DNA from 3 places in the Vreelandella subglaciescola genome. Region 3 is predicted to be linked to each of the others. Evidence: predicted binding sites of a transcription regulator. Region 3 holds the regulator's gene; each other region holds the start of a gene.
What was found. The regulator FNR, encoded in region 3, switches genes on or off when oxygen is low (the NO sensors DNR and NnrR bind a similar motif). The targets are predictions, from matches to a motif close to TTGATNTANATCAA.

Region 1: a site for FNR is predicted at 2,540-2,553, ahead of trhP (prephenate-dependent tRNA uridine(34) hydroxylase TrhP). Genes of this name have one in related genera too.
Region 2: a site for FNR is predicted at 2,436-2,449, ahead of ubiU (ubiquinone anaerobic biosynthesis protein UbiU). Genes of this name have one in related genera too.

What each region holds. Positions count from the first base shown of each region.
Region 1 covers NZ_LT670847.1:1,181,295-1,185,943, forward strand. Annotated here, with positions in the region: gene msrA (peptide-methionine (S)-S-oxide reductase MsrA) at 1-615, shown strand, start outside; gene B5495_RS05470 (phosphatidylglycerophosphatase A family protein) at 612-1,100, opposite strand; gene trhP (prephenate-dependent tRNA uridine(34) hydroxylase TrhP) at 1,163-2,482, opposite strand; gene B5495_RS05480 (AAA family ATPase) at 2,647-4,649, opposite strand, start outside.
Region 2 covers NZ_LT670847.1:2,622,401-2,627,049, forward strand. Annotated here, with positions in the region: gene ubiT (ubiquinone anaerobic biosynthesis accessory factor UbiT) at 1-452, shown strand, start outside; gene B5495_RS12245 (U32 family peptidase) at 449-1,372, opposite strand; gene ubiU (ubiquinone anaerobic biosynthesis protein UbiU) at 1,382-2,377, opposite strand; gene lhgO (L-2-hydroxyglutarate oxidase) at 2,485-3,681, shown strand; gene B5495_RS12260 (penicillin-binding protein 1A) at 3,690-4,649, opposite strand, start outside.
Region 3 covers NZ_LT670847.1:2,514,982-2,519,630, forward strand. Annotated here, with positions in the region: gene B5495_RS11690 (DUF294 nucleotidyltransferase-like domain-containing protein) at 1-1,252, shown strand, start outside; gene ttcA (tRNA 2-thiocytidine(32) synthetase TtcA) at 1,385-2,305, shown strand; gene fnr (fumarate/nitrate reduction transcriptional regulator Fnr) at 2,312-3,064, opposite strand; gene hemN (oxygen-independent coproporphyrinogen III oxidase) at 3,146-4,525, opposite strand; gene B5495_RS11710 (sulfite exporter TauE/SafE family protein) at 4,609-4,649, opposite strand, start outside.

The DNA.
Region 1 (4,649 bases), 1.3 Mb from region 3:
CCTCTTGCCGCCGCAATCGCTGCCGGCATGGTCGCATCGACGGCTCACGCCGCTGAGACAACAACCGCCGCTGACGGTGCGAGTACGGCCGTTTTTGCCGGGGGCTGCTTCTGGTGCATGGAACCCCCGTATGACGATCAGGCCGGCGTCACTGCCACTACCTCTGGCTATATCGGCGGTGAGCTTAAAAACCCGAGCTACGAGGAAATTTCCGGCGGTGGTACCGGCCACGCCGAGGCGGTGAAGGTGACCTATAACGCCGACGAGATCGGCTACGCCAAGCTGCTGGAGATTTTCTGGCGCAACATTGACCCCTTCGCCGAGGATCGCCAGTTCTGCGATAGCGGCGCCGAATACCGCTCGGCGATTTTTTACTCAAGCGAGCGCCAGCGCGAGCTGGCCGAAGCCTCCAAAGCCGAGATGCAAGAGCGCTTCGATCAGGAGATTGCCACCCAGATTGTGCCCGCCAGCACCTTTTGGGATGCGGAGGACTACCACCAGAACTATGCCGAGAAAAACCCGCTGCGCTACAAGTTCTACCGCTTTGGCTGCGGGCGCGACGACCGCCTGGAAGAGGTGTGGGGTGATGAGGCCGGCGGCCCGACCTTCAATTAACGGCGGCAGTAGCGCCAGGCGCTAAGCAGGGCCGCCATGCAAGCCCACGCAAGCGCGGCGGCAACAAGGTCGTCGGCAACGATACCCAGCCCGCCGGGCAGTGCTTCTGCCCAGCTGACCGGCGGCAGTTTAAGCGCATCAAATGCGCGAAAAATAGCAAAGCCCACTATCAGCCACGGCCAGTGGCACGCGGCGGCTATCCCGCGCCGATTCGACAGCCCCAAAAGCGCCAGCGGAAACGCGACGATTTCATCCAGCACGATGCTACCCGCATCGCCGCCGGCAAAATACTGCACCGATGCCCAGTGGCATACTGGCACCGCCACAAGCGCCAATACGGCAATAACCGCCCCTTGGCGCCTTGGCGTTTTGCCTCCTAGCCACCATGCCAGCGCCACGCCCCACAGCGAGCCAAAGGTGCCCGGGGCAAAAGGCATGAACCCGACCCCCAAGCCGGTAGCCAGCCACAAATTCAGCGTTTCCATTACATCCACCTGTTAAGCGGCTAGGATAAGAGTTTATACGGAGCTTAAAGCTCGGCGGAGCTTCAGGCTTGTGAGGGCAGAATGCGTGTCAGATAACTGTGTTCCAGCGCACTGGGCGTTTGAGGCGGGCGAGGGATGCGAACGATATGGCCGCTGCCGGGCGCGTACTCCATAGCTACGCCGTTGCGGTTTTCCATAACCGATATCGAAAACGTTAGATTGCCCGAGGGTGTGATCAGCTCAAGCTGGTCGCCCGGTGCAAACTTGTTTTTCACATCGATGGTGAGCCATTGGCCGTCGTCATGGGTGATGGTGCCCACCACCTGCTGGGTGCCCAGATAGGATGAGCCTCTCTCGTAGGTCTGGTATTCCTGAGGCATATGCCGGCGCAGGAAGCCTTCGGTGTAGCCGCGATTGGACAGTGCTTCCAGCTCATTCATCAGGCCCATGTCGAAAGCTTTACCTTGAGTGGCTTCATCAATAGCCCGGCGATAAATCTGGGTAGTGCGGGCCACGTAATAGGTGCTCTTGGTACGCCCCTCAATTTTCAGGGAGTGCACGCCCATGGCTGCGAGCTCGGCCACATGCTGTACGGCCCGAAGATCCCGGGAGTTCATAATATAGGTGCCGTGCTCATCTTCATAAGCGGGGATGTAGCTGCCGGGGCGGTTGGGTTCTTCCAACAGGATTTCTTTTGGCTCGTAGCTTTGCACGTCGCTTTGGTCTGATGTGGCAATCAGGTCACCCGTGTGGTCGTGGGTGTGCTGAACTTCTTTGTAGTTCCAGCGACAGGCATTGGTGCAGGCGCCTTGGTTTGCGTCCCGGTGGTTCATATAGCCGGAGAGCAGGCAACGCCCAGAATAGGCCATGCACAGGGCGCCGTGAACGAACACCTCCAGTTCCATCTGCGGAACCCGCTCGCGGATGTCGCGGATTTCGCCTAGGGCGAGCTCCCGAGACAGAATCACCCGGCTGATGCCCTGGCGGCGCCAGAATTCCACGGTTGCCCAGTTTACGGCGTTGGCCTGTACCGAAAGATGTATGGGTTGATCGGGCCACTTTTCCCGCACCAGCATAATCAAACCAGGGTCTGACATGATCAGGGCGTCTGGCTTATATTCGAGTATCGGTTCCAAGTGCCTCAGGTAGGAGCGCACTTTGTCATTGTGGGGCGCTATGTTGGATACCAGATAGAACTGCTTGCCCAGAGCGTGGGCTCGTTTAATGCCTGCGCCCAGAGTGGCAGCGTCTTTGAAGCTGTTGTTGCGCACCCGCAAGGAGTAGCGTGGCTGGCCGGCATAGACAGCATCTGCGCCATAGGCGAATGCGGTTTCAAGGTGCTCTGGGGTGCCGGCAGGTGCCAGCAGTTCTGGGATAATCATGGGGGCTCCAAGTAGGTCAGTGGTTGGCTATTTTGCCGTAAGCTAATGCACTTTCCCTTGACCCTGCTCAAACGTCTTATTGATTGTTTTCAGGTGATCAGCATTCACCATGCCCGTGGCAAGGTGGGCGTTGAGGTGGTGGCGTCACAGTTACAATAGCGGTGTTAAACGCCGTGAATGGCGACCGTACTGCCCCGCCGGCTGGTGCTGACGTCAACTCGCAGCGGCATCTGTTCTTTCAGCTCGCTAACGTGGGAAATAATCCCGATCATGCGCCCGCCCATCTGCAGCTCGCTGAGCGTAGCGATGGCCTGATCCAGCGCGTCCTGATCGAGGCTGCCAAAACCTTCGTCGATGAACAACGTATCCAGCTGAATGCCGCCGGCGTAGGCCTGCACTACATCGGAAAGCCCCAGCGCCAGCGACAGCGCCGCCATAAATGATTCGCCGCCGGAAAGCGTAGCCACCGGGCGATTTTTGCCGGTATAGGTATCGGCCACGTCAAGCTCCAACCCCGACGCACTGTTGCCGCCGGTAGGTTCGTCGCGGCGCACCAGCTGGTAGCGCCCGCGGCTCATGCGTACCAGGCGCGCTGACGCCTGTATTAACACGTCATCGAGCAGCACGCCCAGCACAAACCGTTGCAGGCTGACGCGCTTCCCCGTGCGCCCGTTGGCCACTTCGCTGAGCGTGCCCCACACGCGATACTCGGCTTCCAGCGCCTGCTGCTCGCGGTGCGCATCAACCAAGCGCTTTTGAGTGTGCTCCAGCTGATTATGCCGGGCATCAAGCTTGCGCCACGTCTCGTTTTCCTGGGTTTCCCACAGGCGCGCCTGCACGGCCTTTTCATGCAGCGCGTCTACATCCGGCGGCGCCAGCCCCGTAAGGCGCGCGCGGCTCGCGTCTAACTGGCCGTCGAGCTTGGCCAATGTGTGCTGGTAGTGCTCAACCTCAGCGCTTAGCCGCTCGCTTTCGGCGTCGTCCAGCCGCGCGTGTAAAAAGCCGTGTTCGTCGTCAAAGACGCTTTGAGAAAGCGCCTGCTGCCAGTCGGTGTCTGCCTGTTGAGTTGCCTCTTCTGCGCTAGATGCCCGATACTGCGCGCCGTCCTGTGCGGCTTCAGCGCGCGCCAGCTCGGTGGCAGCCTGCTGCGCGCCATCCTGTGCTGCCTGCCAGGCGTGTTCGCGCTGGGTAATGTCGCCGGTAATACTATCCAACTGCTCACCGAGCACCTCGAGCGTGGGCTGGCCTTCGGGCAGTGCGTTGCGCAACTGTTCACACTGGGCCTCCAAGCGCTGATGCTTAAGCTCGGCGTCTTTAAGCGCGGGCTCAAGCTGTTTAAGCGCCTTATCTTGGGTGCTCCAGCCGTTGCGCAGCGCGGCAAGCGTCTTGTGCTGCTCGGCTATCTGTTCGGCAAGCGCGGCGTGGCGGGCAGCATCACGCTGTTTGTCGCCGCACGCCTGTGCCACCGCTTCAAGCGGCTGGCTGGCCCAGTCGCCCAGCGCCTCAACGTACTCGCGTCGCTGCACATCGTGCTGCTCAAGCCGCTGGCTTAAAAGCTGCACGTGCTGTTTCGCCGCGTGTTCGTCGTTTAGCGCCTGTTCGTGGGCGTAACCGGCTGCTTCAACCGCTTCTTTCGTCACCGTGACGGCGTCTGCCACCGCCGGCGCGGGGTGCTCAAGGCCGCCGCACACCGGGCAGGGCGCGTTTGGCTCAAGCGTGCGGGCAAGCCAGGCGGCTTGGCCCTGATGCCAGCGCATGGCCTGCTCGGTCGCGTGGGTTTTGCCGCGTGCGGCATCGCGGGTGCGCTGCTCGGCGTCCGCGTGAGCCGTATCAAGCGACTCAACCAGCGGCGGGCGCCGGGCGTCGTGCTCGGCAAGCGTCTGGCGCTGGCGATGCAGGGCGTTCAGGTGGTGAAGCGCATCAACGCTGCCGGCAAGCGTCTGCTGTTCTGCCTGCGCTTTCTCAACCACCGCCCCAAGCTCCTCGCCCTGCTGGCGAATGCCGGCCTGCTGCGCCTCGGCATCGGCGTATTGCTGGTGAAGTGTGCGCCACGTCTGGCTGGCCGCATGGCTGTCTTGTGCGTGCCGGGTTAACGCGCGGCGCTGGTCGAGCGCATGGCTCAACGTGTTGTGCCGCTCGCGCAGTGCGGCAAGCCCGTCGTGACGTT
Region 2 (4,649 bases), 110 kb from region 3:
CGCGACTGCCGGCTCCGTCGCGTGTGATTGGCCTGCTGGATCCGCGCGTGCCGCTGGCGCTCAAACGCCGGGCGGTGGAGCCGCTGCTCAACCGCACCTTTGCCGAGCCGCTGGCGGAGGGCGAGTTTGATGCGCTGGACGGCCGGCGGGTCACGCTTGAGGTGGAAGATTTGGGCGTTCGGCTGACGCTGACGCTGGATAACGAGCGCTTTGCGCTGACGTCCGAGCCGGGGGAAGCCACGATACGCGGCGGCTGGCGGGAATTTTTGTGTTTGGCCACGCGGCGCGAAGACCCCGACGCGATGTTTTTCCAGCGCCGGCTGATGATCGAGGGCGACACCGAGCTGGGGCTGACGGTGAAAAACCTCCTCGACGGCCGCGAGGAGGGGTTGAGCGAAGGGCGCTTAGGCGCGGTATTGCGTCAGCTGGATGCGCTGACCGCGCGGCGTTAGGCCGTCTTCCCTCGGCTGTGATCCATCCCCGGGCGGCCGTGCCAGTAGCCGTCGCACACCTCGGCGTCCATCAGCGCCAGCGGGTCCGGGGCGGCAAGCTCGCCGCGCCGGGCGGCGTCAAACTCGGCTACCACCTCAGCCATGCCTTCGGCGCGCGGGCTCAGACGCGCGACGCCGGCGCCGGAAGCAGCAATCGAGGCCACGTCGTGACGCAGATCCTGACAGGCGCCGGACAGCGTCTGGATGCCGTTCAGGGTAAACACCTCCTTGGACTCCTGGGAGCGCAGCGCCAGGCCTTCCGGGTGCTTCTGGCAGACGAAGCGGCAGCGGTCCTTGGGTGTCTGGTAGCGCCTGGCGGTAAAGCAGCGCGACGACCACGCCAGCGGCAGGTGGCCGTAGGCAAACACCTCGCCGTCTGCCTTTACGCCTTGCTCGCGGCAGTCGCCGAGCAGCCGGGTCACATCCTTGCCGGACATTTCCACCGGGGCGTTGAAGCGCGTCATCCCCGCACGCTCAAGCACGCCGATGGCGGCGGTGTTGTACAGATTGAGCGCCGCCCCGCCGACGAACCCCAGCCCCGCGCTGGCGCAGCGCTGCACCGCGCTCTGGTCGTTGGCCTCCACGCTGAACTCACCGTTGTTGCACAGCTTGCGCAAATCGCGCAGGTCGGCGTCGGACTCGATCAGCGTCTGGCTTGAAAGCACCACCTCCTTGCCGCTCTGGGCAAGCTCGCGGCCGATCCCCAGCCAGTCGTCGAGCTTCATGTCGCGCCGGCGCGAGCACACCGATTCTCCCAGATAAACGATATCCACCGGCCAATCCGCGGCGTCGCGGTAAAACTGCGCGTAGTGTTCGCGCGTCCAGTAGAACAGCACCGGCCCCAGCGCCAGCTGCAGCGGTGAACAAGAACTCTCAGCCATGACGATCTCCTATTTCCAGCGGCGTTCGTAAGCGCCAAGGGTGGTAGTGGTGCCTTCGGAGACGTCGCCCAGCCCGGCCATCCACGAAGGATCGGTATGAAAGCGCCCGGGGGCGGCTTCCAGCCGGTCGATGGCCTCGCGCCAGATGCCGGCCACCTTCGACACATAGGCCGGGCTTCTTTGACGGCCTTCGATCTTGACCGCGCTGATTCCAAGCTCGGCAAGATCGGGCAGCAACTCCAACGTGTTGAGGCTCGTGGGTTCTTCAATGGCGTGGTAGGTCTCGCCGGCCACTTCAAAGCGGCCTTTGCACAGGGTGGGGTAGCCGGCGTTTTCACCCGCGGCGTAGCGGTCAATAAGTACGCCGTTCAAACGCGACTCAAGCCCCTCGGGCGTATCTTCCCAGCGCACGTGTGCCGCCGGCGAACACACGCCGCGGGTGTTGGGCGACTCGCCGGTCAGGTACGACGACAGATAGCAGCGTCCTTCGGCCATGATACAAAGGCTGCCAAAGGCAAACACTTCAAGCTCCACCGGCGACTGTTTGGCGAGATCGCGCACCTGGGTGATCGACAGCACCCGGGGCAGCACCGCGCGCTTGATGCCGAACTGCTCGTGATAAAAGCGCAGCGCTTCATGGCTGGTGGCCGAGCCCTGTACGGAAAGGTGGCGGGGAAGGTCGGGGTAGCGGCGGGCGGCGTAGTCTAAAAGCCCCATGTCGGCGAGAATCAGTGCATCCACGCCCAGCGCGGCGGCGTCATCCACCGCGCGGGTCCACAGCGCCCAGCCGTCGGGTTGGGGGTAGGTATTGATGGCGCAAAATACCCGTTTACCTCGGGTATGGGCGTAATCAATGCCCTCTCGGGCGCGCTTGTCGGTAAAGTTCAGCCCGGCAAACTGGCGTGCGTTGGTGGTATTTTGAAAACCGAAGTAAACGGCATCGGCACCTTCATCTACGGCGCGCTTGAGCGCGGGCAGATTGCCGGCCGGACAGACAAGTTCCATGATAAGCCTCCCGTTGTAGGTAAGTCAGCCATGGTAAGAGGCGCCCGCCCTGGGGCATTTGACGTGGATCATGGCCGACGGCAATGCAGGCCACAAAAGGAGAGCGAATGTACGATATTGTGATTATTGGCGGCGGTATTGTCGGGCTTTCCACCGCGCTGCAGCTCAAGCAGGCCTATCCGCACAAACGTATGGTGGTGCTGGAAAAAGAGCAGGGACCGGCGCGGCATCAGAGCGGCCATAACAGCGGCGTGATACATGCCGGGGTGTACTACGCGCCCGGCAGCCTCAAGGCGCGCTTTTGCCTTGAGGGCAATCGCGCCACCCGGGCCTTTTGCGAGCGCCACGACGTGGCCTATAAGCGCTGTGGCAAGCTGCTGGTGGCCACCAGCGCAGAAGAGGTTGCGCGGCTGCGTACGCTGGGTCAGCGCATTGCGGCCAACGGATTGGAAAATACCTGGCTGGCGCCGGGCGAGCTGGCCGAGCGTGAACCCCACATACGCGGAGAGGCGGGCATTTTTGTGCCGGCGAGCGGCATTGTGGATTATGCGGCGGTGGCGCGGGCCATGGCCGCCGAGTTTGCACGACTGGGCGGCGAAATACGCTACGGCGCTGCGGTGGTGGGGCTTGAAGAGCGTAGCGCCGAGGTTGTTGCGACAACCTCCGCAGGCAGCTTTTCCGCGCGTTATCTGGTGAGCTGCGCGGGGCTTTACGCCGACCGGATCATCCGCCTGCTGGGCAAGAATCCGGGCTTTACCGTGTGCCCGTTTCGCGGCGAGTATTTCGCCCTGGCCGAGCGCAAAAGCGAGATTGTCAGCCACCTGATTTATCCGGTGCCTGACCCCGCGATGCCGTTTCTGGGCGTGCACCTGACGCCGATGATCGACGGGCGCATTACCGTGGGCCCCAACGCCGTGCTGGCGCTCAGCCGCGAAGGCTACCGCCGGCGCGACGTGTCGCCGCGTGATACGGGCGAGATGCTGACCCATCCGGGCGTGCTGAAAATGCTGGCCCGCCATGTGAAGCCGGGGCTTTTCGAGCTGAAAAACTCGCTCTACAAGCGCGGTTATCTGGCGCGGGTGCAGGCGTACTGCCCAAGCCTGGAGCTTGAGGACCTGACGCCTTACCCTGCCGGGGTCCGTGCCCAGGCCGTTGCTGACGATGGCCGGCTGATGGGCGATTTCGTCTTTGTGAACACCGCACGTACGGTGAACGTGGGCAACGCGCCGTCACCGGCGGCGACTTCGGCGTTGCCCATTGGCGCGCATATTGTCGAACAGCTCAAGGCGCGCCTGGACGGGTAAGCGGGGCGTTAAAAAATCGACTCGGCGGTGCCGGACCCCTGAGAGCCGCTGACTTCTTCCAGCTCGCGGCTGATGCGGCGCGGTTGGTAGCCGGGCAGGTATTCAGCATCAAACAGCTCGCTGATGCCGCCGGGCTGGCCGCTGCGCAGGCGCAGGCCGGTATCCGGATCAACCCGCACGCTGATCACGCCTTCGGGCTGGTCCGGCCAGGCTTCGGGCGTGCCCTCCAGCGCGTTGCCGAGGAAATCCTTCCAGATGGGCAGTGCCGCCTGAGCGCCATATTCTGAAATAGTCTGGTTGCTGTCCTTGCCCACCCAGACGGCCGTGGCGATATCGTCGTTAAAGCCGGCAAACCAGGCATCGCGCCGGGCGTTGGTGGTGCCGGTTTTGCCCACGATGTCGCCACGCTCGAGGGTCAGCGCGGCGCGACCGGTGCCGCGCTCGATGACTTCACGCAGCATGTCGCGGATGATGTAGATAGCCTCGGGGTCGGCGATGCGCTGCGCGACGGTATAGGTTTCGCCGTCGATGTCGACGCTGTCCTGACCGTCAGCGCAGCCACGGCAGGCGACTTCAGGCTCGGCTTTATATACCTCGACATTGTCGGTTTCGTCACCGCGCACAATACGTTTGATATACCACGGCGAGACTTTAAAGCCGCCGTTGGCGAGTATTGCGTAGGCGTTGGTCATTTCCAGCGGGGTCAGGCTGGCGCTGCCCAGCGCCAGCGACAGCCCGTGGGGCAGGTGATCGGGGTTGAAGCCGAAGCGTTCGAGAAAGCCGATGGTGTAGCCCAGCCCCATGCTTTGCAGAATGCGGATGGTCACCAGGTTGCGCGAATGGGCGAGTGCCGGGCGCAGACGCATGGGGCCGTTGAAATCGTTGCTGGAGTTCACCGGGCGCCACAGCGTATCGCTGCCATCGTTGATGACCACGGGCGCGTCGTTGACCACGCTGGCCGCGTTCAT
Region 3 (4,649 bases):
GGGCGCGTGGGGCATGCTGACCAAGACCGATCTGCTCAACGCGCTGGTGGTTGACGGATTGCCTCAGCAAAGCCCGGTCGGTGATATTGCCCGCTACCGTCTGATCACGGTAACGCCCGGCCAGTACCTGTTCGAGGCGCTGGTGATGATGACGCGGCATAAGGTCTCGCGGGTGGTGGTGCTTGACGGGCAGGCGCCGGTGGGCGTGGTCGAGCTGACCGACGTGCTGAGCTACTTTTCCAGCCGCAGCTATGTGGTGAGCCTGCAGATCGAGCAGGCGGACGACCTGCATTCGCTGGCCGCGGCCAGCCGGCGAACGCCGGAGCTGGTCAACGCGCTGATGGCGCAAGGCGTCAAACTGCGCTTTGCCATGGAGCTGTTGGCCGCGCTGAACGGCCGTATTATCCACAAGGCCTGGCAGCTGTGCGTCGCACCGCGCTACCACAATGACAGCTGCCTGATAGTGATGGGCAGCGAAGGGCGCGGCGAACAGATCCTGAAAACCGATCAGGACAACGGCCTGATTCTCGACGATGCGCTGGAATGGCCCGAGGTCGGCAGCGCCATGCGCCAACTGACCGATACGCTGGTCACGCTTGGCTACCCGCCGTGCCCCGGCAACATCATGGTCTCCAACCCCGAATGGACGGGGAGCGTCAGCCAGTGGCAGGCGCGTATTGCCAGTTGGGCCGCCGCCCGGGACGGCGACAGCCTGATGAAGCTGGCCATCATGCTGGATGCCCACGCGGTCGCGGGTAACCCGTCGCTCCTCGAGCGCGTGCGCCAGACGCTGTTCGAGCACTGCGCCAGCGATGACCTGCTGCTGTCCTACTTTGCCCGGGCAGCGCTGCGTTTTTCGACGCCGTTGACGCTGTTTGGCTCGCTGAAAAAACCCCAGCACGGCATTGATATCAAAAAAGGCGGCATTTTTCCCATTGTCCACGGCGTGCGCACCATGGCGCTTGAGCGCTGTATTACCGCCACGTCAACCTTTGAGCGGCTGGAGGCGCTGGTGGTAGACGGCCGCCTGAAGCGCCGCTTTGCCGATGACGTTGGCGAGGCGCTGGCGCTGTTTACCGAGCTGCGGCTCAAACGCCAGCTGGAAGTGCCCACGGCTGACGGCCAAAGCCGCGATCGCGTGGTGGTGCAGACGCTGTCGTCGCTGGAGCGCGACCTGCTGCGCGAGGCGCTGCATATCGTCAAGGATCTCAAGCAGCGCCTGTCGCACCGCTATCACCTGGAGTATTCCTGAAGCGAGATGAAGGGGGAGTTGGTGGGGTAGCGCCGGGTATTGTTACAATGGCCGCTATCAGAGCGGCGCTTTCCTGTTCTATCACAGCGCTGCTTTCCCCATTTTCTTCACTATCGACCGCGCAGACTTCCTATGCCGCATTCTGACCCCGTGCAATCCCTTGATCCCGCTGCGTACGCTTCCGCGCCCGAGGCCACCGCTGCCAATGATGCCGCGACCACTGAGGCGCAGCACAAACGCGACTTCAACAAGCTGCAAAAACGTCTGCGGCGCCAGACCGGCAACGCCGTGATTGACTACCGCATGATCGAGGAAGGCGACAAGATCATGGTGTGCCTGTCAGGCGGCAAGGACAGCTACACGATGCTGGACATGCTGCGCAGCCTGCAGCGCAACGCGCCGATCAGCTTTTCGCTAGTGGCGGTGAATCTTGACCAGAAACAGCCGGGCTTTCCCGAGCACGTGCTGCCCGAATATCTGGATAAACTGGGCGTTGATTACCATATCCTCGAGCGCGATACCTACTCGGTGGTCAAGGAGAAAACCCCTGAGGGTAAAACCACCTGCGCGCTGTGTTCGCGCCTGCGCCGCGGCTCGCTTTACGGCTTTGCCGAGGAGATCGGCGCGACCAAGGTAGCGCTTGGCCACCACCGCGAAGACATTCTGGAAACGCTTTTCCTGAACATGTTTTTCGGCGGCAGCTTAAAGGCGATGCCGCCCAAGCTCTTGTCCGACGACGCTAAAAATATCGTCATTCGCCCGCTGGCCTACTGCAAAGAGGCCGATATTGCCGAGTTTTCCCGTCAGATGGCGTATCCGATCATCCCCTGCAACCTGTGCGGCTCGCAGCCCAACATGCAGCGCCAGAACGTCAAGGCGATGCTCGACGATTGGGATAAAAACCATCCCGGCCGGCTGGAAAGCATGTTCAAGGCGGTGACCAACGTCGCCCCGTCCCAGCTTGCCGACCGCGAGCAGTTTGATTTTGAAAACCTTGAAGCCAAGCAGGAAGCGGCGCTCTCCGAGCGCATTCAGGCGTTCAACGTAGGCTGATGGCGTTCAGGAGGACGCGACCTCCTGGATGTCTTCCTCGGCCAGCGCCAAAAGCTGCGGCATGCCCAATATGTTGACTTCACGGCCGGAGACGGCCACGACGTTTTGGCTTTGGAAGCGGCTTAAAATCCGGCTGACGGTTTCCACCGCGAGGCCTAAATAGTTGCCGATATCCGCGCGCGCCATCGACAGCCGGAAGCTGTAGGGCGAATACCCGCGGCGGCGAAAACGATCGGACAGGGTGATCAAGAAGCTGGCCATGCGCTGGTCGGCGGTTTTGCGCGAAAGCAGGCGCATCATGCGGCGGTCTTCGCGCATCTCTTTGCTCATGCTGCGATACAGCTGGGCGCGAAGTTCGGGCAGTTCTTCAGATAACAAGTCCAGCCGGTCAAAGGGAATCTCGCATACGGTGGTGGTTTCCAGCGCCACCACGCTGCCGGGGTAGTGTTGTTCGTCGATACCGTCGAGGCCCACAAGCTCGCTGGGCAGATAGAAATTGGTCAGCTGATCGTTACCGTTACCTTCGATCGTCACCTGTTTGAGGCTTCCCGAGCGCACGGCGAAGACGCTGGTGAATGCCTCGCCCTGACGAAACAGCGGCTCGCCTTTTTTGAGCGGTGCGCGCCGTCGAATGATGGCGTCAAACTGGTCCATGTCCTCAAGCTCAAGAGCAAGCGGCAGGCACAACGAACTCAGGCTGCACGTCTGGCAGCGGGTTTCATGCAACAGGGGGCGCCGACGGCTGAGATATTCGGGCATGGATTCCTCCGTGAAGTGGGTCACGGCGCCATTATGCGAGTAAGCGCCGGCGGCCCACAAGCCACCAGCGCTGTTTTGCCGCTAAAGATAGGCATCAAACGCCGCGGCCAGCTGACGCAGCACCAGCCGCCCCGCCGGCGTGGCCGTAATGACTTCTCCGCTGTGTTCGGTCAGCCCATCGCGCGCCGCCTCGGCAAGCTTCTCAAGCGCCCGGGAAAAATAACGCGGCGCATCAATCTGAAAGCGCTGGCCGAGTGCGGCCAGATCCAGCCGGCCGTCGCACATCAGCCGCTCGATAGCATCCCGGCGAATGCGATCGTCACGGCTCAGGCGCAGGCCGCGCGCGGTGGCCAGTTGGCCTGAATCCAGCGCGTTTTCGTAGTGGCCAAGACGGGTAGGGTTTTGCGCATAGACGTCATCAACGCGCGATATGGCCGACACCCCCAACCCCAGCAGGTCGCAGTCGGCGTGGCTGGTATAGCCCTGAAGGTTGCGCTGCAGGGTGCCGTTGTGGCGGGCCGTGACCAGGCTGTCGTCGGGGCGGGCAAAGTGATCCATGCCGATGTGCACGTAGCCGGCCTGACCCAGGCGCTCAACGGTGGCGTGCAATATGGCCAGTTTTTCTGCCGCTGAAGGCAGGTCGGCGGCGTTGATCCTTCGCTGAGAGGCAAACTGCTGTGGCCGGTGCGCGTAGTCGGTCACCGCAATGCGCGCCGGATTCAGCTCGATGATCTGTTCCAGCGTGGCGGCGAAGCTGTGCGGGGTTTGCCGCGGCAGGCCGTATACCAGATCCAGGCTCAGCGAACGAAACCCCAGGCGGTGTGCCTCTTCCATGAGCGTTTCGGTCATGATCCGTGGCTGCACGCGGTTGATTGCCTGCTGGACGTCAGGGTTCAAATCCTGCACGCCAAGGCTGATGCGGTTGAAGCCGAGCAGCTGCAAATGGCGCAGGGTGAAGACATCAGCTTCGCGCGGGTCGACCTCGATGGCGTAGTCGCGTTCGGGCGCAGACGACAGCCCGAAGCGCGCATCCAGCCGGTCGAACAGGTCACTCATCTGGCCAAGGCTCAGAAACGTCGGCGTGCCGCCGCCCCAGTGCAGCTGTTCGACGGGGCGCGCGGTATCCAGATGGCGGGCGGTCAACACCATTTCGCGGTCCAGCCGCGATAGGTAAGCCTCGGGCAGCGTGGTGTCGTGGGTGGGAAACCGGTTGCAGGCGCAGTGAAAGCAGCTTTTGCGACAAAACGGGAGGTGCACGTAAAGTGACAGCCCGCGGCCGCTGGCGTTGCTGCGCTCCAGCGCCCGAGTCAAGTTCGCGGCGCCAAACTGATCGGTGAAGGCGCGTGATGAGGGATAGGACGTATAGCGTGGGCTGACGCTTGCGTAGCGTCGCAGTAGCGCCTCATCTCGGGCAGCAGGCAGCGCTGCGGTACCGACAGACAAGGGGGCAGCGCTGGCCATGGCAACAACTCCGGTTGGGAAGACGAAAGAACAACAGCGTTATCCTAGCGTCGGTCCGTGATGAAGGAGTTGAGCTATATCAATTAAGCGCCGGACATTCCTGACATGCCGGCCATGTGATAAA